Regions from separate parts of the Arthrobacter rhombi genome, predicted to be linked through region 1. Evidence: riboswitches for the same ligand, from Rfam matches in the RefSeq annotation. Region 1 holds a riboswitch; the other holds the start of a gene.
What was found. Region 1 has a riboswitch for glycine ahead of gcvP (aminomethyl-transferring glycine dehydrogenase). Riboswitches for the same ligand answer to the same signal wherever they lie in the genome.
Positions count from the first base shown of each region.

Region 1 (6,799 bases):
CGATTCGCTGAGCGCCCGCTACCCCGACTACGTCCGGCTGTAGCCGCTTCTGCGGGGCGGCAGCGGGCCAGTCAGTCGCGCAGCGGGGAACCGATGACGTCGAACCGCAGGCCGCCGAATTCGCCGGAGAGCAGGGGCCGGGCGGCGGCGATCGCCGCCTGGACCTCGGGCAGCGCCAGCGATTCCTGGTGCGCCGCCTCGTTGTCCCAGAGTTCAAGGACGTAGACCGTGTCCGGATTCTCGGCGTTGACCCCGACCTCGTAGGCGATGCACCCCAGTCCGGCCAGGACGTCGCTGCGCCGGGTCAGGTGGGCGACCAGTTCGTCGCGTTTTCCGGGGGCGGCTCCGAGGGTTCCCACATTGGCAAAAGTCATGCCGTCAGCCTAGCGCTGGCTCGCCGGACTCCAATGGTGGTTGACTAGGTCGCATGAGCAGCCTGCCGGAACCCGCACCCCATGCGGATGAACCGCACGAATCCGCCGGACTGGCCGAACGCCTGAACTGGCTGCGTGCCGGGGTGCTGGGCGCCAACGACGGGATCGTCTCCACGGCGGCTGTCGTGGTCGGCGTCGCCGGGGCAACGACCGCCACCGGCCCCATTCTGACCGCCGGTGCCGCGGCCTTGATCGGCGGTGCGGTCTCCATGGCGCTGGGCGAGTACGTTTCGGTCTCCAGCTCGGCCGACTCGCAGAAGGCGCTGATCGCCCAGGAGCGCCGCGAACTCGAGGAGATGCCGGACGAGGAGCTCTCCGAACTCACCTACCTGTATGAACGGCGCGGACTCAGCGCCGAAACCGCCGCGACGGTCGCCCGGGAGCTGACGGCCCACGACGCGCTCGCCGCGCATCTGGACGCCGAACTGAACATCGACCCCGACGAGGTCGTCAGCCCGTGGAATGCCGCGGCGGCCTCAGCGGTCTCCTTCACCGTCGGGGCGTTGCTGCCCTTCCTCACCGCGGTGCTGCTGCCCGCGGCGTTGAAGATCCCCGTGACCTTCGCCGCGGTCCTGGTGGCATTGGCGGTCACCGGAGGCCTGGGCGCCTACCTGGGGCGGGCGCCGATGGCGCGACCGATCGTGCGTGTGGTCATCGGCGGCGTGCTGGCTCTGGGCGCCACGTTCCTCATCGGGACCTGGCTCGGGAGCAGCGGGGCCCTGGGCTAGGAGCGGGAGGTGGCTCCGACGTCGTGCCTCGAAGCGACCGTGGAGCGCCGCCGGCCGTAGGCGAGGTAGACACCCGCGCCGAGCACCATCCAGAGTCCGAACACGACCCAGGTGATGCCGCCCAGGTTGACCATCAGGAACACGCAGCCGGCGACGGCCAGGATCGGGGTCACCGGGTAGAACGGTACGCGGAACGTGCGCGGCAGATCCGGGCGGTTCCGGCGCAGGTAGATGACCGAGAGGCTGACCAGGCTGAACGCGAAGAGCGTGCCGATGCTGGTGGCGTCTGCCAGCTGGCCCAGCGGAACCACCCCCGCGGTGAGGGCGATGGTGCCTCCGGTGATCAGCGTGTTCAGCACCGGGGTGCCGGTGCGCGGGTTCAGCTTGCCGAACACCCGCGGGACCATGCCGTCGCGCGACATGGCCACCAGCACGCGGGTCTGCCCGTACAGGACGGTGATGACGATGCTGATGATGGCCACCACCGCGCCGACGGCGAAGACCAGTGCGACCCAGGGTTGCCCGGTGATCTCCTCCAGGACCTGCACCAGGGCGGCCTCCTTGCCGACGAACCACTGCCAGTCCTTCGCTCCCACCGCGGCGACGGCGACCAGGATGTAGAGCACGGTGACGATGATCATCGAGGCGATGATGGCCCGGGGGAGGTCGCGCTGCGGGTTCACCGCCTCCTCGCCGGCGGTGGAAGCGGCGTCGAAGCCGATGTAGGAGAAGAACAGGCGCGAGGCAGCTGCCGAGACGCCCGCGGTGCCCATGGGCAGCAGCGGGGCGAAGTTGCCGGTGTTGAACGCACTGAAAGCGATCACGACGAAGAAGATGAGCACGGCGATCTTCAGGAACACCAGCACGGTGTTCACCGTGGCGGACTCCTTGGCGCCGCGCATCAGCAGGACCATGGCCAGCACCACCACGACCACGGCGGGGATGTTGAACACGCCGCCGTCGGCCCCCGGCGGGTTGGTCAGGGCGGCGGGCAACTCGACGTTGAAGGTCGAGGCCAGCTCGTTGACGTATTCGCCGGCACCCACGGCAATGGCCGCCACGGACACCCCGTATTCGAGGATCAGGCACCAGCCGCAGATCCAGGCCAGGCCCTCGCCCATGGTCGCGTACGTGTAGGAGTAGCTGGACCCCGAAACGGGCACTGCACCTGCCATTTCCGCATAGGACAGCGCCGCCAGCAGGGCGGCGATCCCGGCGATGGTGAAGGAGATCCAGACGGCGGGACCTGCCAACGGCACGGAGGAGCCCAGGACCACGAAGATGCCGGTTCCCAGGGTGGCGCCGACGCTGATCATCGTCAGTTGCAGCACGCCCAGCGTGCGGCGCATGGTGCCGCTGCCTGAGCCGTGTCCGGCCTCGGCGCTGAGTGCCTCGACGTCCTTGCGCAGCAGCAACTGCCGTCCCAGCGGGAGGCGGGGCCGGGAGGCCGGGGCCGGGTGGTTGGCGGAAGCCTGCATGGCGCGTCCTCAACGGGCTCGAGGGGCCCGGGTCAGGTGGTGGTTGCCGGATTGCGGCAACGGCCGGTGGTGGAAGGGGTCGGCTCATATTTTTGCACCCTCATGCATGGTTACAAAACCGGCGGGTTCGCCACCGCAGCTTGTCTGTGGCGTGGATCTCGCCGTATCATGGAGACGTGTCCGCGAGGACACACGCCAATGACATGCGGCGGGAGAGTCCCGTTCAGAACCACTGGCGGGCGCCGTAGGAGCAATACCCTCCCCGGGAATCTCTCAGGCATCCGTACCGCCGCGCTGAGGCAACTCTGGAAAGAAGCAGCACCCCGCGGGGCCTGCTCACCGACGGTGCAAGCCACGTCCGGGACACCGGGCACGGCGGAATCTCTCAGGTCCAATACAGAGTCGGGGAGGAACCGAAGCTCATTCGGCGTGCACTGCACACCGACCACACTTGGAGTTCCCCTGATGACCGAGACCACGGCCCGTCCCACCACCAGCCCCGTCGGCGAGCTTGCGTTCGCCGACCGCCACATCGGACCCCGCGGTGACGCCACCGCGACGATGCTCAAGCACCTCGGCTACGCGACCCTCGATGACCTCGTCGACACGGCGGTCCCCGCCGACATCCGCCAGTCGGCCCCGCTGGACCTGCCCGCCGCCCGCTCCGAGGCCGAGGTCCTGTCCGACCTGCGCGCCATCGCCGCGAAGAACATCATGAAGACGCAGATGATCGGCCAGGGCTTCTACGACACGTTCACCCCGCCGGTCATCCTGCGCAACGTCCTGGAGGACCCGGCCTGGTACACGGCCTACACCCCGTACCAGCCGGAGATCTCCCAGGGCCGCCTCGAGGCACTGCTGAACTTCCAGACCATGGTCTCGGATCTGACCGGGCTGCCGATCGCCAATGCCTCGTTGCTGGACGAGGCCTCCGCCGTTGCCGAGGCAGTGCTGCTGATGCGCCGCGCCAACAAGTCCAAGGCCGACGCCAAGACCGTGCTGGACGCCGACCTCTTCCCGCAGACCATCGCCGTCGTGCAGGGCCGTGCCCGGGCACTGGGCTTCGAACTCGAGATCGCCGACCTCTCGGCCGGCCTGCCCGAGGGGGAGATCTCCGGCATCGTGCTGCAGCAGCCGGGCAACTCCGGTCGCGTGGTCGACCAGGCAGCGGTCATCGCCGCAGCCAAGGAACGCGGCGCCATGGTCACCGTCGCCGCCGACATCCTCTCGCTGACCCTCATCGTCCCCCCGGGCGAGCAGGGCGCCGACATCGCCGTCGGCAACACCCAGCGCCTGGGCGTCCCGCTGTTCTTCGGTGGCCCGCACGCCGCCTACATGTCGGTGCGCAAGGGCCTGGAGCGCTCGCTGCCCGGCCGCCTGGTCGGGGTCTCCAAGGACGACGCCGGCCTGCCCGCCTACCGCCTGGCACTGCAGACCCGCGAGCAGCACATCCGCCGCGAGAAGGCCACCTCGAACATCTGCACCGCCCAGGCACTGCTGGCCATCACCGCTTCGATGTACGGCGTCTACCACGGCCCCGAGGGCCTGACGGCGATCGCCCGCCGCGCCCACCTGCGCGCCAGCACGCTGGCCACCGTCCTGGCCGACGCCGGCTTCACACTCGCGTCCGAATCGTTCTTCGACACCCTCACGGTCCAGGCCGCCGGCCAGGCGCAGGGAATCGTCACCGCAGCCGAGGAACGCGGAATCAACCTGCGCCGCGTCGACGCCGACACCGTGGGCATCTCCACCGACGAGACCACCACGACGGAGCACCTGGTCGCGATCGCCGAGGCCTTCGGCATCGCCGACGCGGCGACCGCCGTGGAGCGCGCGGAAGCCGGGGCAGCGCAGACGCTGCCCTCCGCCGTCGTGCGTTCGAGCGAATTCATGACCCACCCGATCTTCCACTCGGTCCGCTCCGAAACCCAGATGCTGCGCTACCTGCGCAAGCTCTCGGACCGCGACCTGGCACTGGACCGCACCATGATCCCGCTGGGTTCGTGCACCATGAAGCTCAACGCCACTGCCGAAATGGAATCGATGTCGTGGCCGGAGTTCGCCTCCATCCACCCCTACGCCCCGGCGCACCAGACCCAGGGCTGGCGCCAGCTGATCACCGATCTGGAGAACCGGCTCAGCACCATCACCGGCTACGCGGGCGTCTCCATCCAGCCCAATGCCGGTTCGCAGGGCGAATATGCAGGGCTGCTGGCCATCCGCCAGTTCCACGTCGCCAACGGCGACGATGCCCGCACCGTCTGCCTGATCCCGGCCTCCGCCCACGGCACCAACGCCGCCTCGGCGGTGCTCGCCGGCCTGAAGATCGTGGTGGTCAAGACCGCCCCGAACGGCACCATCGACGCCGCGGACCTGGACGCGAAGATCGAGGCCCACCACGATTCACTGGCAGCGATCATGATCACCTACCCCTCCACCCACGGTGTCTACGACGCCGACGTGCGCGAGGTCTGCGACAAGGTCCACGCGGCCGGCGGCCAGGTCTACATCGACGGCGCCAACATGAACGCCCTGGTGGGCCTGGGCCAGCCCGGCAAGTTCGGCGGCGACGTGTCCCACCTGAACCTGCACAAGACCTTCTGCATCCCGCACGGCGGCGGCGGACCCGGCGTCGGCCCGGTCGCCGTGGCCGAGCACCTGGTGCCGTTCCTGCCCGGCGCACCCGCCGGCGACGCCACCGATCGCACCGGCACCGCCGTTGCGGCCACCACCTACGGTTCGGCCGGCGTGCTGCCGATCTCCTGGGCCTACGTGGCCATGATGGGCGCCGAGGGACTGACCAACGCGACCAAGAACGCGCTGCTGACCGCGAACTACGTCGCCTCCCGCCTCAACGAGTACTTCCCCGTGCTCTACACCGGCAACCGGGGCCTGGTCGCCCACGAGTGCATCCTGGACCTGCGCGATGCCACCGCCAAGACCGGCATCACCGCCGAGGACGTCGCCAAGCGGCTTATCGACTACGGCTTCCACGCCCCGACCCTGGCCTTCCCGGTCGCCGGGACGCTGATGGTCGAACCGACCGAGTCGGAGGACCTGGCCGAGATCGAGCGCTTCATCGAGGCCATGATCGCCGTCAAGAAGGAAATGGACCAGGTCCTCGCCGGGGACTTCACCGCCGAGGAATCCCCGCTGCGTCTGGCCCCGCACTCCGCTGCAGCGGTCGTGGCCAGTGAGTGGGACCGCAAGTACACCCGCGAACAGGGCGCCTTCCCGGTGCCGGGTCTGCGCCAGGACAAGTACTTCCCGCCGGTGGGGCGGATCGACGGGGCCGGCGGCGACCGGAACCTGATCTGCTCCTGCCCGCCTCCCGAGGCATTCGAGAACTAACCCGGATCCCCGGAACCCGACGAAAGGCAGACTCCCCGTGAGCACCGAAACCACCACCACGCCGCAGCAGACGCCCCTGCACGGCGAACACGAGAAGCTGGGCGCGAACTTCACCGACTTCGGCGGCTGGGACATGCCGCTGAAGTACGGCTCCGAGCTCGCCGAGCACCAGGCGGTCCGCGAGGCCGCCGGACTCTTCGACCTCTCCCACATGGGCGAGGTCCGGGTCGAGGGCTCCGACGCGGCCACGTTCCTGAATACCGCACTGGCCGGCAACATGGCGGTCATGAAGGTCGGAAAGGCCAAGTACTCGGTGATCTGCAACGCCGAGGGCGGGATCATCGATGACCTGATCACCTACCGCCGCGCCGAGGACCGCTTCCTGGTGGTCCCCAACGCCGGTAACGCCCCCGTGGTGGCGGCTGCCCTGGCCGAACGCGCCGCAGGCTTCGACGTCACCGTCACCGACGACTCCGCCGACACGGCACTCGTGGCCATCCAGGGGCCGCTCGCCGAGTCGATCCTGCTCGGCCTCGTGGCCGAGGCGGACGCCGAAACGGTCTCCGGCATGAAGTACTACGCAGCAGATGACGTCACCGTCGCCGGGATCAACGTGCTGCTGGCACGCACCGGCTACACCGGCGAGGACGGGTTCGAGCTCTACATCCCCAATGCCGACGCCGTGGCACTGTGGAATGCGCTGTTGGAAGCCGGCACGGAGCGCGGGCTCATCCCGGCGGGGCTGGCCTGCCGCGACTCGCTGCGCCTGGAGGCCGGCATGCCGCTCTACGGCAACGAGCTCTCCCTG
Region 1 covers NZ_BAAAIV010000010.1:242,392-249,190, forward strand. Annotated here, with positions in the region: gene ABD088_RS09260 (SGNH/GDSL hydrolase family protein) at 1-43, shown strand, start outside; gene ABD088_RS09265 (putative quinol monooxygenase) at 72-374, opposite strand; gene ABD088_RS09270 (VIT1/CCC1 transporter family protein) at 428-1,162, shown strand; gene ABD088_RS09275 (amino acid permease) at 1,159-2,640, opposite strand; glycine riboswitch at 2,840-2,939, shown strand; gene gcvP (aminomethyl-transferring glycine dehydrogenase) at 3,106-5,991, shown strand; gene gcvT (glycine cleavage system aminomethyltransferase GcvT) at 6,029-6,799, shown strand, end outside.

Region 2 (6,799 bases), on a different contig from region 1:
CCTACCGTTCGCATCCCGAGGAAGCCGAAGCCGTCGTCGACCAGATCCGGGAAACCGGCCGCCAGGCAGCCGCCCTGCAGCTCGACACCGGCCAGCCCGAGACCTTCCCCGCCTTCGCCGAGACCGTGCGCAGCACGCTCACGGATGCCTTCGGGCGCACATCCCTCGACATCCTCGTCAACAACGCGGGCCACTCCCTCCGGACACCGATCGGGGAGACCCGGCTGGAGGACGTCCGTTCCCTGCTCGACATCCACATCGTGGGTACCGTCATGCTCACCGAGGCCCTGCTGCCGCTGCTCGCCGACGGAGGGCGCATCGTGAACACCAGCTCCGGGCTGGCCCGGTTCACCGGCGACGGTTCTTCCTCGGTGTATGCGGCCGCCAAGGGGGCCGTGGAGGTCTACACCCGCTACCTTGCCAAGGAGCTGGGTCCGCGCCGGATCACCGTCAACACGGTTGCCCCGGGCGTCGTGGGCACCGACTTCGGCGGCGGCACCAGTCGTGACAACGAGCAGGTCCGCGAGCACCTCTCGGCACTGATCGCCATGGGCCGGGTCGGCGAACCCGATGACATCGGCGCGGCCGTCGCTTCCATCACGTCCGACGCCATGGGCTGGGTCACCGGCCAGCGGATCGAGGCCTCCGGCGGCATGCTCCTGTGATCGGCGGACCGCTGGGGGCAGACTGGTGAGCATGGACCGCCCCCAGCTCGCCGATTTCCTGCGCACCCGCCGCCATGCCCTGCAGCCCGAGGACGTCGGGCTGCCCCGTGGGCCCCGCCGGCGCACCGACGGCTTGCGCCGCGAGGAGGTCGCGGTGTTGTGCGGGATGTCCACCGACTACTACGCCCGGCTGGAACAGGAGCGGGGACCGCAACCCTCCGTGCCGATGCTGGCCTCCATAGCCCGCGGGCTGCGCCTCTCCCTGGACGAACGGGACCACCTGTTCGTCCTCGGCGGGCACCCGGCCCCACGCCACCCGGGCAGGGCGGAACACGTCGACGCCGGGTTGATGCGGATCATGGACCGTCTCCAGGACACCCCGGCCCGGGTCATCAACTCCGTGGGCGAGACACTGCTGCAAACGCCGCCGGCGACCGCGCTCTTCGGAGCCGAGCCGCCGATGGACGGCAAGTTTTCCCGTTCCGCCGTGTGGCGCTGGTTCATCGATCCCCCGTCCCGCAACATCTATCCCGCCGCGGACCACGCCCAGCGACAGGTCGAGTTCGTGGCAACGTTGCGCACCGCCTACGCCCGCGAGGGACATGGCTCGCGGACCTCCCAACTCGTCGAGCAGCTGCGCGCCCGCAGCGACGAGTTCGCCACCGAGTGGGCCCACCACCAGGTCAGCCACAAGCACACCCAGCTCAAGCGGTTCCAGCACCCGGAGGTCGGTGACCTGGAGCTTTACTGCCAAACCCTGTTCGACGTCGACCAGCACCAGGCGCTGCTGGTCTTCACCGCAGGTCCCGGCGCGGAAAACGCCGAGAAGCTCGAGCTTCTCGCCGTGATCGGGGCCCAGCAGCTGCAATCCTGACGCGCCGCGTCCCAGACGAGCGGGCCAGGGTTCCTGCCATCCCCGGCGACGCCACAACATCCCTGTACACCGACGCCACAACACGCCTACGTTGGAACTGCCCCCTCACACACCCGCGCGCGAAGGAACGATCCCCATGCCGCAAACCACCGGAGCCGATGGCAACACGCTGAACTACGAGGACACCGGCGGCGCCGGCCGTCCTGTCGTCCTGATCCACGGATGGCCGCTGCACCTCGGATCCTGGGCCGACCAGGTCAAGCCCCTCCAGGCAGCGGGCCACCGCGTCATCACATACGACCGACGGGGCTTCGGCGCCTCCGAGCCCTCCGCCCGCTACGACTACGACGCCCTCGCCGCTGATCTCGCGGCGCTGCTCGACGCCCTGGACCTGCATGACGCCACGCTGGTGGGCTTCTCCATGGGCGGCGGAGAAGTGGTCCGGTATATCGCCCACCATGGCGAGGACCGGCTGCGCTCCGTGGTCCTCGCCGCCGCGGTCCCGCCCTACCTCTTGAAATCCGACGCCAACCCGGAGGGCCCGCTGACGGAGACCGCGGCGCAGGACATGCAGAAGCAGCTGGAAGCCGATCGGGAGGCATTCCTCGGGGGATTCATGCGCACCTTCTACTCCGCTGGGGACAAGCTCCTCGTCACCGACGCACAGTTGCAGGCCACCCTGGCTATGACCCGCGCCGCCGACCGGGACGCGACGGCGGCCTGCATGGAGTCCTTCGCCACCACCGACTTCCGGGACGACCTGGAGAAGGTCACCGTCCCGACGCTCATCGTCCACGGCGACAGCGACGCGATTGTCCCGGTCGAGGGATCCGGCCGCCGGACCCACCGCGCCATCCCCCACAGCGAGTTGTGCGTCATCCGGGGTGGGCCCCACGGGTTGAATGTGTCCCATCCCGACGAATTCAACGCCGCATTGGTGGATTTCCTGGGCAGGTAGCGGACCGCACCCGGTAGAAGTTCACTGACCGAACAATCGTTCGGAAATGTGACAGCACATTTCATGGACCCTTTGGTGATCCGGATCACGTCGGGCATTCTTGCAGGACGCGGGCCCCCGGCCCGCGTCAACTGAATACCTTCCGATCACGTGCGGCTGGAGAGTCCCGACCATCATCCGGGCACCGAAGGGGCAAGCACCCGCAATCTCTCAGGTTCCAAGTACAGCCGCGTGAGGAAACTCTGGAGAGCAGCCGCAGCCGCGGCTCACCGACGAAGCACGCCGGACGCCGCAGGCGCCGGTCCAACTTTCAGGTTCAGGACAGAGCGGGCCCAGGCACGTCGGGATACCCAGTTCCCCCACCGTGCCGCATTGCACCCTTCGATGAACGGCTGACCCATGAACCTGCCCACCGCCCTGCCCGCTGCCGCGGAAAACAACTCCACGGACATCCTCGCCGTCGCCAACTCGCCCGTCCTCTGGGCCTGCGCGATCGGCGTCTTCCTGGTCATCATCATCCAGAGCGTCATCTACCTGAAGGCCGCCCGGATCGCCGCCCCCGCCATCGGCATGACGGGGACCGAACTGAAGACCAGCTTCCGGGCCGGCGCCATCTCGGCCCTGGGCCCCTCGCTCGCCGTCGTCATGGTCGCCGTCGCCCTGCTCACCGTCTTCGGCACCCCCGCGGTGCTGGTGCGCATCGGCCTGATCGGATCGGTGTCCTACGAGACGGCAGCCGCGGCCATCGCCGCCAACACCGCAGGCGCGGAACTCGGCGGCCCCACCTACACGCAGGCGGTCTTCGCACTGGCCCTGGCGGCCATGAGCCTGGGCGGCGCCATGTGGATGATCGCCACGCTGATCCTCACCCCGCTGCTGAAGAAGGGCGACTCCGCCCTGCGCAAGGTCAACCCGGCCATCATGCTCGTCGTTCCCGGCGCCGCCATGGTCGGAGCGTTCTCCGTCCTCGGGATCGCCGAACTGCCCAAGTCGTGGATCCATGTGGTGGCGTTCTTCTCCTCCGCCGTGATCATGTCAGTGCTGTTGGTGATCGCCCGGAAGGTCGGGAAACCGTGGATCAAGGAATGGGCGCTGGGCATTGCCATCATGCTCGGCCTGGCCATCACCTACGTCGCCACCCGCCTCTAAGAGCACCCCGGAACCCCAGGAGCACATCATGCCCATTGCCACCGAAGCGCACCAGGCGCTGACCACGTTCGACAAGACCACCTCACGGTGGGGTCGGATCACCATGATCGCCGGCCTCGTCTTCTCCCTCTCGGCCCCGGCCTACCTCGTCTTCTTCTCCGGCCTGGACATCCAGGTCTCCGGCATCCTCGGCGCGTTCGCCGCCCTGGCCGCCGTCTTCGGCGTCATCTGGATCGTCGAACCACTGACCTACTACCCCATCCTCGGCGCCTCCTCGATGTACCAGGCGTTCATGATCGGCAACATCTCCAACAAGCTGCTGCCCTCGGCGATGATCGCCCAGTCGACCATCGGCGCCAAACCCGGCACCCGCAAGGGCGAACTGGCTGCCGTCGCGGCGATCTGCGGGGCGGCCACTGTCCACCTGGCTTCGCTGTTCGTGTTCGTGGGGCTGCTGGGCACGTGGCTGGTCAGCATCATCCCCCACGACATCGTCCAGACCGTCCAGCTGTACATCCTGCCGACCGTCATGGGCGCCGTCCTGGTCCAGGCCATCGTCAGCCAGAAGGCGCCGCGCTCGGCGGTCATCGCCGTCGCCGTGGCCCTCGTCGTCAATTTCGCCCTCATGCCGCTGCTCCCCGGGCTGGCGCCTTTCGCCACCGCACTGGCAGTGATTTCGACGGCGGTGCTCGCCTGGTTCCTGCGCGACAGGCAGGCCACCCCCGACCTCGGGGATGACGGGGCGGACGCCGTGAACCGGCGCGAGCCCGACGCAGCAGCCGAGACCGTCTCCGGCCCCACCTACTAGATCCCATCCGCTTCGCTAGCCACCCCCACATTGGAAGGACTACCCATGAGCACCGCCGTCCCGCAGTCGCTGCGGATGACCGAGGCCGCCGAAACCGAACTCGTCGAGACCTACCAGCACCTGCACGCGAACCCCGAACTGTCGATGCAGGAGCACCGGACCGCCGACTACCTGGCGCAGCGGCTCGAGACGCTGGGACTGGAGGTGTTCCGCTGCGGAGGCACCGGCGTCGTGGGCATCCTGCGCAATGGCGAGGGCCCCGTCGTCGGACTGCGGGCCGATACCGACGGGCTGCCCGTGCTGGAGGACACCGGCCTGGACTACGCCAGCACGGCAACCGGCGCGTTGGATGACGGCACCGAGGTCCCGGTCATGCACGCGTGCGGGCATGACACGCACATGGCCACGGCGCTGAAGACCGCCGAACTGTACGCCGGCGCACCGGATGCATGGGCGGGGACCATCGTGTTCGTCCTCCAACCGGGCGAGGAGACGGCCGCCGGGGCGAAGGCCATGGTCGAGGACGGCCTGTGGGACCAGGCGCCGAAGCCGGAGATCATGTTCGGCCAGCACGTCATGGGCGGGTTGGCCGGCACCGTGACGCTGATGCCCGGCGCGGCGATGACCACCGCCGACTCCTTCAAGGTCACGGTGAGGGGCCAGGGGTCGCACGGCTCGATGCCCGAGCACTCCATCGACCCGATCGTGCTCGCGGCGTCCATGGTGGTGCGGCTGCAGACGATCGTCTCCCGGCAGGTGGCCCCGCAGTCCGCAGCCGTGGTCACCATCGGGTCCTTCCACGCCGGCCTGAAGGAGAACGTCATCCCCGACCGGGCGGTGTTCACCCTCAACGTGCGCACGTTCGACCCCCAGGTCCGCGAGACGGTCCTGACCTCGATCCGGCGCATCATCGCCGGGGAGGCCTCCGCCTCCGGCGCGCCGGAGCCGGTCATCGAGGACATCTCCCACTTCCCGCCGCTCTACAACGACCCGGCCGCCGCCGGGGCGCTGGCCGCCGAGTTCCGCGACGAATTGGGCGGGGACCAGGTCATTGCCGGGACCCCGGTGATGGGCAGCGAGGACTTCGGCGCACTGGCCGACGCGATCGGCGTGCCCAGCGTGTTCTGGTTCTTCGGCGGTTTCCCGGCCGAACGGCTGGCCGAGGGGCCGGCCCCGGCGAACCACTCCCCGTTCTTCGGCCCCGTTCCCCAGCCGACGCTGACCACCGGGGTCCGTGCGGCCACCCGCGCGTTGTTCTCGAAGGTCGGCAAGAAGTAGCTTCCGCTCCCGGCACGGACAACACAGGGGGACGACGGCGGTGCACAGGCATCGCCGTCGTCCTCCTTCATGTCTCGAGTGGACCGCAGCCAAGGGGCTCCGGCAGCGCCTTCACGGCTTAAAGCAAATACGAATTTCTTTGCTTGACCGACGATCGCTACTATCAGCGGGAGTGCCGAAGTCAATCCGGGATGCCCCCGCAAGCCGTTTGCTCAGTTCCCACCTGAATATCCAAGGTCCCAGAAGGGCTGGCCATTGCTCGAAATCCTCGCCGCACTACTGATCTCAGTGTCCGGATGTTGTCTCCTCTTTTCGTGGTACTTCAAACGACCCCGTCAAGACGCAGTGGCCGAATCCACCAAGCTGATTTTTCGTCAATTGCGCTCGAGTCTGGAGTTGGCCTCGATCCTGTGCGGATTCGGGGCGGGGGTGCTGACCCTTGTTATCGCTGGTGGAGGAGCAACGCGAATGTGGGTACTCGCTCTTAGCCTTCCCTCCTCATTTCTCCTGTGTTTCTCCGCTCTAATATTGTTTGCCTCAAAGTTCCCGGAGGAAATGACGAGTCCGTGGAGAGCTGGAATCCGGCTGCTATTCCTACGCTTTTCGCGGTATGCAGGCCGTAATTTGAATTGAGCGTCAGTTCCAATGGCTGCACGTCTACGACGCAGCCTTGCCCATGGCAACGGAGTCTTGGTCCCCTTGACTTCCGAATTTGAACTGCGAACCACTAGTCCTCCCCGGGGAACCTGACACACAACGTTCATTCTTCTTCGGCACGCGACTCAGCCCCGGAACTGCCCGAGCACTTGGTGCATGAAGTCATCGCCCAGTTTAAACGCCGCCACGTGGATCGGCTCGTTGTTGCCGTGCATGGCCGTGAGCTAGTCGTTGTCCAACACACACTGGCCGGCAAGGCTCCCTTCGGAGACCCCCTTCTCCCGCTACGGAGCCAGACTGGTCCCGATCTCAAACAGCGCTAGTCTCACTTCAAGTCTTCATGGTGCCAGGACGGACCAACCTAGCCTCCGCCATCATCGGCCTCAAGCACGTCCTGAAGGTCATGCGCG
Region 2 covers NZ_BAAAIV010000019.1:205,734-212,532, reverse strand. Annotated here, with positions in the region: gene ABD088_RS15155 (SDR family NAD(P)-dependent oxidoreductase) at 1-665, shown strand, start outside; gene ABD088_RS15150 (helix-turn-helix transcriptional regulator) at 697-1,539, shown strand; gene ABD088_RS15145 (alpha/beta fold hydrolase) at 1,676-2,497, shown strand; glycine riboswitch at 2,644-2,734, shown strand; glycine riboswitch at 2,738-2,824, shown strand; gene ABD088_RS15140 (DUF5058 family protein) at 2,897-3,646, shown strand; gene ABD088_RS15135 (hypothetical protein) at 3,675-4,454, shown strand; gene ABD088_RS15130 (amidohydrolase) at 4,500-5,732, shown strand; gene ABD088_RS15125 (SDR family oxidoreductase) at 6,730-6,799, shown strand, end outside.
Region 2: linked by a shared signal. The riboswitch ahead of ABD088_RS15140 (DUF5058 family protein) and the one ahead of gcvP (aminomethyl-transferring glycine dehydrogenase) in region 1 are both predicted to bind glycine.